DNA from 2 places in the Paenibacillus tritici genome. Region 1 is predicted to be linked to the other one. Evidence: predicted binding sites of a transcription regulator. Region 1 holds the regulator's gene; the other holds the start of a gene.
What was found. The regulator CtsR, encoded in region 1, represses protease genes until heat stress. The targets are predictions, from matches to a motif close to ATGGTCAATAAAGGTCAAACA.
Positions count from the first base shown of each region.

Region 2: clpP (ATP-dependent Clp endopeptidase proteolytic subunit ClpP) is a predicted target of CtsR. The motif match lies at 3,568-3,588, and genes of this name have one in related genera.

Region 1 covers NZ_CP073365.1:6,938,742-6,944,079, forward strand. The annotation lists gene clpC (ATP-dependent protease ATP-binding subunit ClpC) at 1-1,270, opposite strand, end outside; gene mcsB (protein-arginine kinase McsB) at 1,307-2,371, opposite strand; gene mcsA (protein-arginine kinase activator protein McsA) at 2,400-2,924, opposite strand; gene KDC22_RS29945 (CtsR family transcriptional regulator) at 2,955-3,416, opposite strand; gene KDC22_RS29950 (GNAT family N-acetyltransferase) at 3,746-4,918, opposite strand.
Region 2 covers NZ_CP073365.1:173,116-178,453, forward strand. The annotation lists gene KDC22_RS00870 (SIMPL domain-containing protein) at 1-640, shown strand, start outside; gene KDC22_RS00875 (PdaC/SigV domain-containing protein) at 880-1,986, shown strand; gene KDC22_RS00880 (GDSL-type esterase/lipase family protein) at 2,156-2,794, shown strand; gene clpP (ATP-dependent Clp endopeptidase proteolytic subunit ClpP) at 2,884-3,480, opposite strand; tRNA gene KDC22_RS00890 (tRNA-Arg) at 3,675-3,749, opposite strand; gene KDC22_RS00895 (sugar-binding transcriptional regulator) at 4,041-5,093, shown strand; gene gap (type I glyceraldehyde-3-phosphate dehydrogenase) at 5,210-5,338, shown strand, end outside.

The DNA of each region.
Region 1 (5,338 bases):
GGATATCATCCAGACGCATTTCGAGTTCCTTCAGATTCGGCGGGATCGTGTAAGAGTTCAGTCTTACCTTGGAGCCTGCTTCATCAATCAGGTCAATCGCTTTGTCCGGCAGGAACCGGTCCGGGATATAGCGGTCAGACAGCTTCACTGCTTCCACAATGGCTTCATCTGTAATCTTCACCCGGTGATGGGCTTCATAGCGGTCACGGAGACCGAACAGAATCTGCACAGCTTCTTCCGGAGAAGGCTGATCGACTGTGATAGGCTGGAAGCGGCGTTCCAGCGCAGCGTCTTTCTCAATATATTTACGGTATTCATCAAGGGTTGTCGCACCGATGCACTGCAGCTCGCCACGGGCCAGAGCAGGCTTCAGGATATTGGAAGCATCAATCGCACCTTCCGCACCGCCAGCTCCGATCAGAGTGTGCAGCTCATCAATGAAGAGTACGATATTACCTGCCTGACGAATCTCATCCATGATTTTTTTGAGGCGGTCCTCGAACTCACCGCGATATTTCGTACCGGCCACTACAGAACCCATATCGAGGGTCATGACACGCTTGTCGCGCAACGTTTCCGGAATTTCATTGTTGATAATCTTTTGGGCCAGGCCTTCAGCAATAGCTGTTTTACCAACCCCCGGCTCACCGATCAGCACCGGATTATTCTTGGTACGGCGGCTCAGTACTTGAATGACACGTTCGATTTCCTTGCTGCGGCCGATTACAGGGTCAAGGTTGCCGTCCTTGGCATAGGCTGTCAGGTCACGTGCCAGGCCATCCAGTGTTGGCGTGCTTACGTTGACCGGAGCGCCGCTATGGCTGGAGGTGGCTTCACTGCTGCCCAGAAGCTGCAGTACCTGTTGACGGGCCTTATTCAGGCTGATGCCGAGATTATTCAGTACGCGGGCTGCTACGCCCTCTCCTTCACGGATCAGACCGAGCAGGATATGCTCTGTTCCCACATACGTATGCCCCAGCTTGCGGGCCTCGTCCATGGACAGCTCGATGACTTTTTTGGCACGAGGAGTATACGCGATGTTGGTCGGCTGCTCCTGACCTCTGCCAATCAGTGTTTCCACTTCATCCTGAATTTTCTCCAGACCCAGACCCAGTCCGATCAGTGCCTTCGCGGCAATGCCGTCTCCCTCACGAATCAGTCCGAGCAAAATATGTTCTGTCCCAATGTTGTTGTGTCCCAAACGTACGGCTTCTTCCTGCGCCAGCGCCAGCACCTTTTGTGCGCGTTCCGTAAATCTTCCAAACATCATATCTCCTGCACCTCCACGGATAATATATATCTATAATTAATGTTGTGATCCCAATGTCTCCCGGAGCAGCTTCGCCCGGTACATATCACGTTCGGTGGAAGACAGCTCGTCACCGAACAGCTTTTGCAGAAAACCAGGCTGGGTCTTGACATTCAGCTCATTGAGCACTGAAATCGACGGCCCTTCCAGAATTCCAAGGTCTACACCAAGCCGCAGATCGGAGAGCCGCTGTGCGGACTCCTTAAGCTCCATCACTGCCGCGTAGGACAGAATTCCGTAGGAACGTTTGATGCGGTCCGTAATCCGCAGTGCGGAATCGACCAGCAGGCGTTCACGTGCATTCCGTTCATGCTCTATAATCTGGGTGACTACGCTGTGAAGATTCTCGATAATCTCATTCTCTGTCTGTCCGAGCGTAATCTGATTGGAGATCTGAAAGATATTCCCTACTGCTTCGCTGCCTTCACCATAAATTCCTCTAACAGTAAGTCCAACCTGGTTGACAGCGGACAAAATCCGGTTAATCTGATGGGTCATGACCAGCGCCGGCAAATGAACCATTACCGAAGCTCTGAGTCCTGTGCCCACATTGGTGGGACAACTGGTCAGGTAACCTCTGCGGTCATCAAAGGCATAATTGACAGCAGCCTCAAAAATATCGTCGATGGCAGTCGCCCTTACCCAGGCTTCTCTGACCTGCAGTCCGGGAAACAGGCATTGAATGCGGAGATGATCCTCCTCATTGATCATAATGCTGACCGACTCGTCCTCATTAAGAATGACTGCTCCGCCTTTGGAATCATCCGCCAGATTAGGACTGATGAGATGCTTCTCGACCAGTACCTTTTTATCCAGCTCATCCAGCTCATCCAGTCTCAGCAGCTCAAAGCTGCCGAAATCTGCAGAAGCTTCACCCTGAAAAACAGGAGCAAGCAGGTCCAGCACCTCTTCGGACTGCTCTCTTGAGGCGAGCAGCGGGAAGGGCAGATGCTCCAGATTACGGGCGATTCGCATACGGCTGCTGATTACAATCTCAGAATGACTGCCGCCGCAGCGCATCCAGTCACTAAGTGCTTGTTCGGTAAACCGGAGACTTGACATGTCCAATCCCCCCTATATATCAAAGACTTTACTCTTGTGGCATTTCTTTTTCAAGCTTGCGGATCCGATCCCTCAGCTCTGCTGCAGTTTCGAACTCTTCCTGCACGATACTCTGCTGCAATTCCTGCTTGAGCTCATCAATTTGGCGTTTGCACATGATCTGTGCACCGGCCCGTCTGGGAAGCTTACCGACATGAGCCGTACTTCCATGTACCCGTCTGAAGAGCGGGTCCAGTGTGCTGTCGAAATACTTGTAGCAAGAGCTGCACCCAAACCGTCCAAGCTTGCTGAACTGTGAATAGGTCATACCGCAGTTCTCACACTGCAGCCCTTGCACAGACTGTGCAGCTGCTGACTTGCCCTTGCCTGCGCTCTCCAGATCAAGCAGCCCGGAGAGCAGGCTGTGAATGGAGAAACCTCCGGAAGTACCAGGGATGAGTTCCCCCTTCTCCCGCGCACAGCTTTCGCAAATATGAAATTCTGTCTTCTCCCCGTTCACAATCTTCGTGAAGTGGAGTGTAGCCGGTTTGACGCCGCATTCCTGGCATTGCATGAGCGGTGTCCCTCCTTACATGTTGACAAATTATTTGCCTAATAAAGAGATTAGCATAGCCTTCATAAGCTTGGCACGAATCTCATCCCGGTACGGCAGATTAACCGTCAGGCATTCCCGGGAAACCGCGGATCGCATCAGACACGCTTCACGTTTGGAGAGGAAACGGGCCTCCTCCAACTGATAAATCAGTCCTTCGGCAGAATTCTGGTCAATATCATTCCCTATCGTGGAGTTCAGATGTGCATACAAGGCCACATTCTGAGGCAGCTCATAGCGCTGAATCCGGATATATCCGCCTCCGCCGCGTTTGCTCTCCACCACATATCCCTTTTCCAAAGTAAAGCGTGTACTGATGACGTAATTGATCTGCGACGGTACACACGAGAACTGGTCCGCCAGATCATTGCGCTGAATTTCCACCGTACCTTCGGGACTTTCATGCAAAATATTCTTCAGATATTGTTCAATAATATCGGAGATATTACGCATCACTCATCCTCCAGTGTGTAAGCCTTGGTAAAATTTGTGCTGCGCCACCGCCTGCCGTCAGAGACATGCTCTTAAGAATTTAAACCGGGCCATAGCGTAAGAATCGGCTGCAACCGCCTTCGTACTGCCCTTTTCTTCTAATTGTTACATTCTTGAGAACGATGCTATCCGGCCTGCGTTGACTTTGACTTTCTTTGACTTTTTCATATTATAACATATTCTCACTGAATTCCAAGGGGTTACGCTTATTTTTTACTTATTGGCGGCATTGTATTCCATGGTGTCTTAATAGATCACTGGGCCCATACGATATGTATAGGATAGCTCTGTCAGAAAAAATCGAATAATGCCGTTTCCGCCTGCGGAATCAGCGCTTCCAGCCATTCTACAGCTTCAGCGGTCCCGGCTAATTGCCCGTACCTGGCTGTCTCCAGCGGACGTTTATAGCCCATCAGGAGCATGGTAAGTGTTCCGATACCGCATACAAGGTCTGCGTCTGCCTGGTCTCCTTCGATCTGAGTAAGCGATACCTTCCCGTGTTCCGATACCGTCCACCGCCATAAACCGTTATTCCAGGGCGCATGTGTATCTTCAATATATAGCACACGATCCTGAACGCTGCCCGGCACCTTAAACGTCATGTTCTCCACAAAAGCCTTAGCATTCACGATACGCGCCATGAAGTAAGGATAATTCTCCTGTGCCACACGCGGATCGGGAAGCAGAAAGGGAAGAATATCATCAGACGGCACCAGCTTCAGCTGTGCTGCCGTAATCATGGAGTCATGGTTGGCAAGGAAAGTCCACAATCCCTGGCGGGCCAGCTCATTCACATAGATAAATTCATCTATGATCAGCTCTTGGTTCACTATTTTATACAGCACATATCCTTCCGGTTCACCCTGCTCTGAATAAAACACACCTGTGTGCGTATCCTCATCGAGCACTCTTTCCTTCCACCATTGCTCAGGGCGCAGGAGCGTGCCGTTATACCGCATGGCAAATGTATCATACAACTGCTGAAATACTGCAATATCAGCTGTCCCGCGCTTAACCGCGCCTTGGATCTCCGTCTTATGCGGGAACTTCCCTACAGGAATGGTGTACTTCTTATATTCACAGTAGATCTCCCATCCAAATTTACGGTAAAAAGGAATCAGGAACGGATGCAAAAAGGACAACGTTTGACCGGCTTCATTCATTGTCTTCAGCGCATGGGTCAGCAGATGGGCCACATACCCCTGCCGGCGGTTCTCCGGCCAAGTAGCGACACCCGCAATTCCCCCCATGGAAACGGGTCTGCCCTGGATATATGCCTGTAGCGGAAGAAGGGTCAATTGTGCACCTATTCCTTCCCCTTCAAAAAGCCCCCATATCTGGTCCGGCTTAAATTTCTCCCTGGCGCGTACCCGGTCTTCCCCAGTAACCTTGTACTGAAAAGCATATTCGGACAAGCTCAAGCTGTCCTCAAATTCTTCGTTCCGTAATTTCCTAATTTCCATTCTGCTCACCCCGTTAATATTTCATAGAAATCGCGACAATTATTGCTTATTAGAGAGTATATCAAGCAAATCGTCCGGAAGCTAACGAGGCGCCTCGAATCAGCTTTAATACACAAGTTATCCACAGCTTTTATACAACAAAACAAAAAACCGGAAAGAGTTTCTTTCCGGCAAAAACGAGTTATCCACGAATAGCAATTATCTATCCACATTATTCACTTTTTATCCACAAAATCGGTGTATTACTTATATTTTTTCTTGACTCGTCCCCTGAATTATGCGTTATCCTCCCATTTTCCGGGGATAGATTCGTTCCTGAAATAGTATCCACATGTGCGTAATTTTTCTGTACTTGCTGAAATCTATCCACAGCTTTTCCACAGCCCTGCCCGCACGCAAAAAAGCCACTGTCGATTGCTC
Region 2 (5,338 bases), 940 kb from region 1:
AGTGCAGAAGAATATTGTGAATGTGGTAGGCAAAGGCGAGCTTTCGATCAAACCGGACATCGCTTATCTCTCCATCGGGGTGAGTACGACAGCTGATACTGCGCAAGAGGCGCAAAAAGGCACAGCGGGCAAGATTGCGAAGCTGACGGCACTGTTCAAGACCACTTGGGGCGTTGCGGACAAAGACATTCAGAGTACCCAGTTCAACGTACAGCCTAACTACACTTATACGGAGAAGGACGGCCAGAAGGTGAAGGGATATAATGCCCAGCACACCCTTCAGGTATCCTACCGTGATCTGACGAAGGTCGGACAATTGCTGGATGCCGCTTCTACGGCAGGAGCGAACAACATCGGCAATGTGCGTTTTGCCATTGAAGATCCATCGGCGTTTGAAGCACAGGTCATTGACAAAGCAATGCAGAATGCAGATGTAAAAGCAGCAGCGATTGCCAAAGCAGCCAAACGCGGACTCGGCCAGGTCGTCACGGTCATTCAGAACGATGACGGGAACCACCCGGTGGTCTACGCTGAAGCGGCCATGCAAAAAGCATCAATGGATAGCGCGGCCGGCAGCTCCGTTGAACCCGGAGAAGTGAAGGTTACCACTCTACTGAACGTAACTTATGAATTGAAATAAAAGGTTCCGCAAGAGGCGCTTGCTCTGCTGATTATGGCAGGGGAGGCGCCTTTTTTACAGGATGCAAAGCCGTTTCAACTGGATAGAAGTAACAGTATCTTAAGAAAGACTCTTCAAAATTAAAGAAACTGTAAGGTGCATTGTAACATCCGGTGCTCTTACCTTTACTATAATAGGTAGAGTGAAGCTGAGGTAATACATCAGGTTAAATCATCACACAGCGGAAGGGGAACCAAACAATGAATAATAAGATGCTTAAGACACAGGCCCGTAGATGGGGCGCAGGGATTCTCGCAACAGGAATGCTGCTAGGCGGCACAGGGATATTCCCTGCAGGTATTACTCAGGCTGCTCCGGCGGCCGCACAGGTCAAGGCCAACTCCTCTTCAGTAGTATTGAAGGTGAACGGTAAGGCTGCAACGCAGACCGGAATTGTTCAGGATGGAAAAGTATGGATTCCGGTAACCTTTATGCGCGATGCGCTGGGAATGCCGCTATCCTATGATAAAGCGGAGAAGACTTACTCCATAGGAACAGGTACTGGGCAATTGAAGCTGGCGAACATGGATTACGGCATTATGATCAGTGTGAACAACTATTATATCGGCGAATATCAGGGCAAACAACTGAATAACCGGCTCTATGTGCCCTTCGAACTGTTAAGTGATTACATGGGCTATAAAGGGGACTGGAGCGCAGCTACAGGACGGCTGAATGTAGTGAAAAAAACACAGAATGCCATAACGATCAAGACAGCGAGCTATACGAAGGACTATAAGGATGCGCCAATCAAGCTGGATTATCCGCAGGTTAGCGGTCTGGCGAACGCCGGGGCTGAGAAGGCGATCAATGATCTGATCAAGCAGACTGTTCTGAACTATGCGAAGGATGCTGAAGATCAAATCTCCAAGCGGTCGAAGGATGACCGGCCGTATGAATTCGAAGGCGGTTATGTGATCACGTATAACCAGGATGGCGTGCTCAGCCTGATCACTAATCAATATGGGTATACCGGCGGTGCTCATGGGATGACTTACCGCAATGCATTCACCTTCTCGCTCAAAGACGGGAAACGTCTGCTGCTGGGTGACCTGTTCGGTGCTAACCCCAATTACAAAAAACAGCTTAACGCTAAGCTATCCAAAGAGATCAAAGCTAACGGAGGATATCTGGGCGGGTTCAACGGCCTGAATACCGAGAAGTACTTCTATCTAAAAGACGGCAAAGCGGTTCTCTTCTTCCAGTTATACGAATACACTGCATATGCCGCAGGCTTCCCGGAATTCACCTTCGGCTTCAAGGAATTGCTGCCGGATGGAAGCAGTCCGTTCGCAGCGCTGAAATAATAAATTCGATGGTCCAGGATGCCCTTGCCTCTCCTCCGGGAGACGCAAGGGCATCCTTCTATTTACGGTCCTTCACCCACGGCCTAATAAGACTGCCCCGCCGTTACCACCTCACCCGGATAGTCATATGCTAAATAAGGCAAGCAGCTAATATCGGGGAGGGAAGGTTATGGTCTATCAATATACAGCGATTGGAGATTCATTGACAACCGGATTCGGGGCGCTCCCCGGAAGCGGCTTCGTACCGGTCTATCGCCGGATGGCGGAGGGGAGGCTGCGTTCTCCGGTGGTATCGACGAATCTTGGCATCAACGGTCTGACCACGGAAGGATTGAAGCAGCGGCTGAAGAACTCTGCCGTCTTTCGTTCTGCGGTTAAGGATGCGGAGATTATTACCGTGTCGATCGGCGGTAATGATCTGATTAAGGCTGCCCGGGCAGCCGGGCCCAGACCGTGGGAATTCCAAGCAATACTGCAAAAGGCTCTCCGGGATTGTAAACGTAACTTCAGCGAAATTATGGGCATACTGTCACAGCTAAAGGCAGGCACACGCAGTCCCTATATTATTCGGATTGTAGGTCTCTATAATCCATATCCGCAGGTGGATGTAGCTACAGAGTGGGTGCAGCAGTTCAACCGCTATGCAGCGGGCTATAGCAGCAATGTCACCCGGTTTGCTTCGATTTATTATGAATTTGCCGGCAATGAGCGGGGCCTGCTGTTCCTGGATCATATTCATCCGAACGGCAGAGGCTACCGGGTAATCGCCGTCAAGCTGGATGCCTTGGGATATGGGAACCTGAGGTAAGCTTAAGCTGTACAGGCATAATAAAGAGGCTGCCACGGACCGGATGGTCTGTAGCAGCCTCTTTGTTTATTGATGGAGTACGAGTAGAATTATACGCCTGTAGGTAATGTCTTCTCGATTACTTTATCAACAATGCCATATTCAGCAGCATCTGCAGCGCTCATGAAGTAATCGCGGTCGGTATCCTTCTCGATCTTCTCAATCGGCTGGCCCGTACGTTCGGACAGAATACGATTCAGCTTCTCACGCAGCTTGATGATGCGGCGGGCACGGATTTCGATATCCGAAGCCTGGCCCTGGGCACCGCCGAGCGGCTGGTGAATCATGATTTCGCTGTTCGGCAAAGCGAAGCGTTTGCCTTTGGCGCCGGCGTTCAGCAGGAAGGCTCCCATGGAAGCGGCCATGCCTACACAGATGGTGGAGACATCCGGCTTGATGTACTGCATTGTATCAAATATAGCCATACCCGCTGTGATGGAACCGCCGGGGCTGTTCACATACAGGTGAATATCCTTATCCGGGTCCTCGGCAGCCAGGAAGAGCATTTGTGCGATGATGGAATTGGCTACCACGTCATTAACCTCCGTTCCAAGGAAAATGATGCGGTCCTTCAGCAGGCGGGAATAGATGTCATAAGCGCGCTCACCGCGGTTGCTCTGTTCTACTACCATAGGAATATAACTCACGTGGAAAACCTCCTTGAAATTGGTGCTTCAAATGTGTTCATTTTTTACTGTTACCGTATTAACCACATGATAAACAAATTCAAACAAAAAGTCAAAGAAAGTCAAACTTACTTTCAAAAAAAAGAGCCCGAAAAGGGCTCTTTGGTTAAATATATTGTATCGGTTGCTAAATTATGTACAAAAAAAGAAAATAATGGCGCGCCCGCCAAGAATCGAACTTGGATCTCAGGCTTCGGAGGCCTACGTCATATCCATTGGACCACGGGCGCAACAGAAATTATTATAATATACTTATCGGATAAAAGCAATGTGTAAAAGACATCTGCCCAAAATAGTTTTTCACTTCCTCCATAAACAGACCGGGAAGAACGCCTCCATCCTGCTAAGAGATGGACAAGCAGATGCATAAGATGAAACGCGCAAGAGAATTATAGTCTCGGAACACTTGCACTTGGCGTCAGTTTTGGGTAGAATATGGGTGGGACTTAAAAAGTTAACCCGGGACATTTTGAGACCACGAACAAGGGAAAAGAGAAAGACGAAGTTGCAGGAGTGAAAGCATGCGTAATCTATTGGAAATCCAAAAGCAGCTTCTGCCTGATCTCATGGAAACCCTTAAGAGACGGTATACGATTCTACATCAGATCATGCTGTCCGATATTATTGGGCGCAGGACGTTAGCCGCATCGCTTGATATGACCGAGCGGGTACTGCGCGCCGAGACGGATCTTCTGAAATCGCAAGGGCTCATTGAGATCGAGAGCGTCGGTATGCGCATTAGCGATGCCGGTCGCAGACTGCTTGACCTGCTGGAGCCGGTCGCCAAGAGCCTTTTCGGCCTGGATGATCTGGAAGAGAAAATTCGTACAACGTACGGTCTCGCCAAAGTTGTGGTAGTACCAGGTGACTGTGAGACATCACCCTTCACCAAACGTGAATTGGGGCGCGCAGGCTCCAAGGCATTGCTCAGCGTCCTGCGCAGTGACGATACGATTGCCGTCACCGGCGGATCAACACTGGCCGAGATGGCCGATCAGCTGAACCCGCCGTTATCCCATTCCTATAAGAACGCCTGGGTAGTTCCGGCGCGCGGAGGACTGGGAGAAAGCATGGAAATACAGGCGAACACTATTGCCTCAACTATGGCTAAGCGGATTGGCGCCAATTACCGTCTGCTGCATGTGCCCGACCTGCTTAGCGGCGATGCCTATCAGTCGCTTGCACTGGACTCCAATATTGGAGAGATTGTACAAATCATCCGCAGATCGCGTATCATTGTACATGGAATCGGCGATGCCATTGAGATGACCCACAGGCGCAAGCTGGACTCAAGCACCATTTCAGAGATTCAGAGCGAAGGGGCCGTAGCCGAGTCCTTCGGGTACTATTTCAATGAGAATGGCGAAGTGGTTCATACGATGCTGACCATGGGGCTGCGCCTGGAAGACATTATCCGTACGGAGGTCGTTATCGGTATTGCCGGAGGCAAACGCAAGGCTAAGGCCATTCATGCGATGCTGCGGTTCGGGCAAGAGGATATTCTCGTAATTGACGAGGCGGCTGCTGTCGAAATCGGCAAAGAAATCGACAAACAGTTGCATGAAGTCCTATAGATTCCATTAAATGGGACGCGCACAGACTTATTATGCATTATACTTAACCTTGTTGTCTTGACGAGCCTCACGGCCTGTCTTGAATAAATAAAACGAAATCTAGGAGGAACTATTCAATGAGTGTAAAAGTTGGTATTAACGGTTTTGGACGTATTGGACGCCTTGCATTCCGCCGTATTCAAAATGTAGAAGGTATCGAAGTGGTAGCGATCAATGACTTGACTGACGCTAAGATGCTTGCTCAT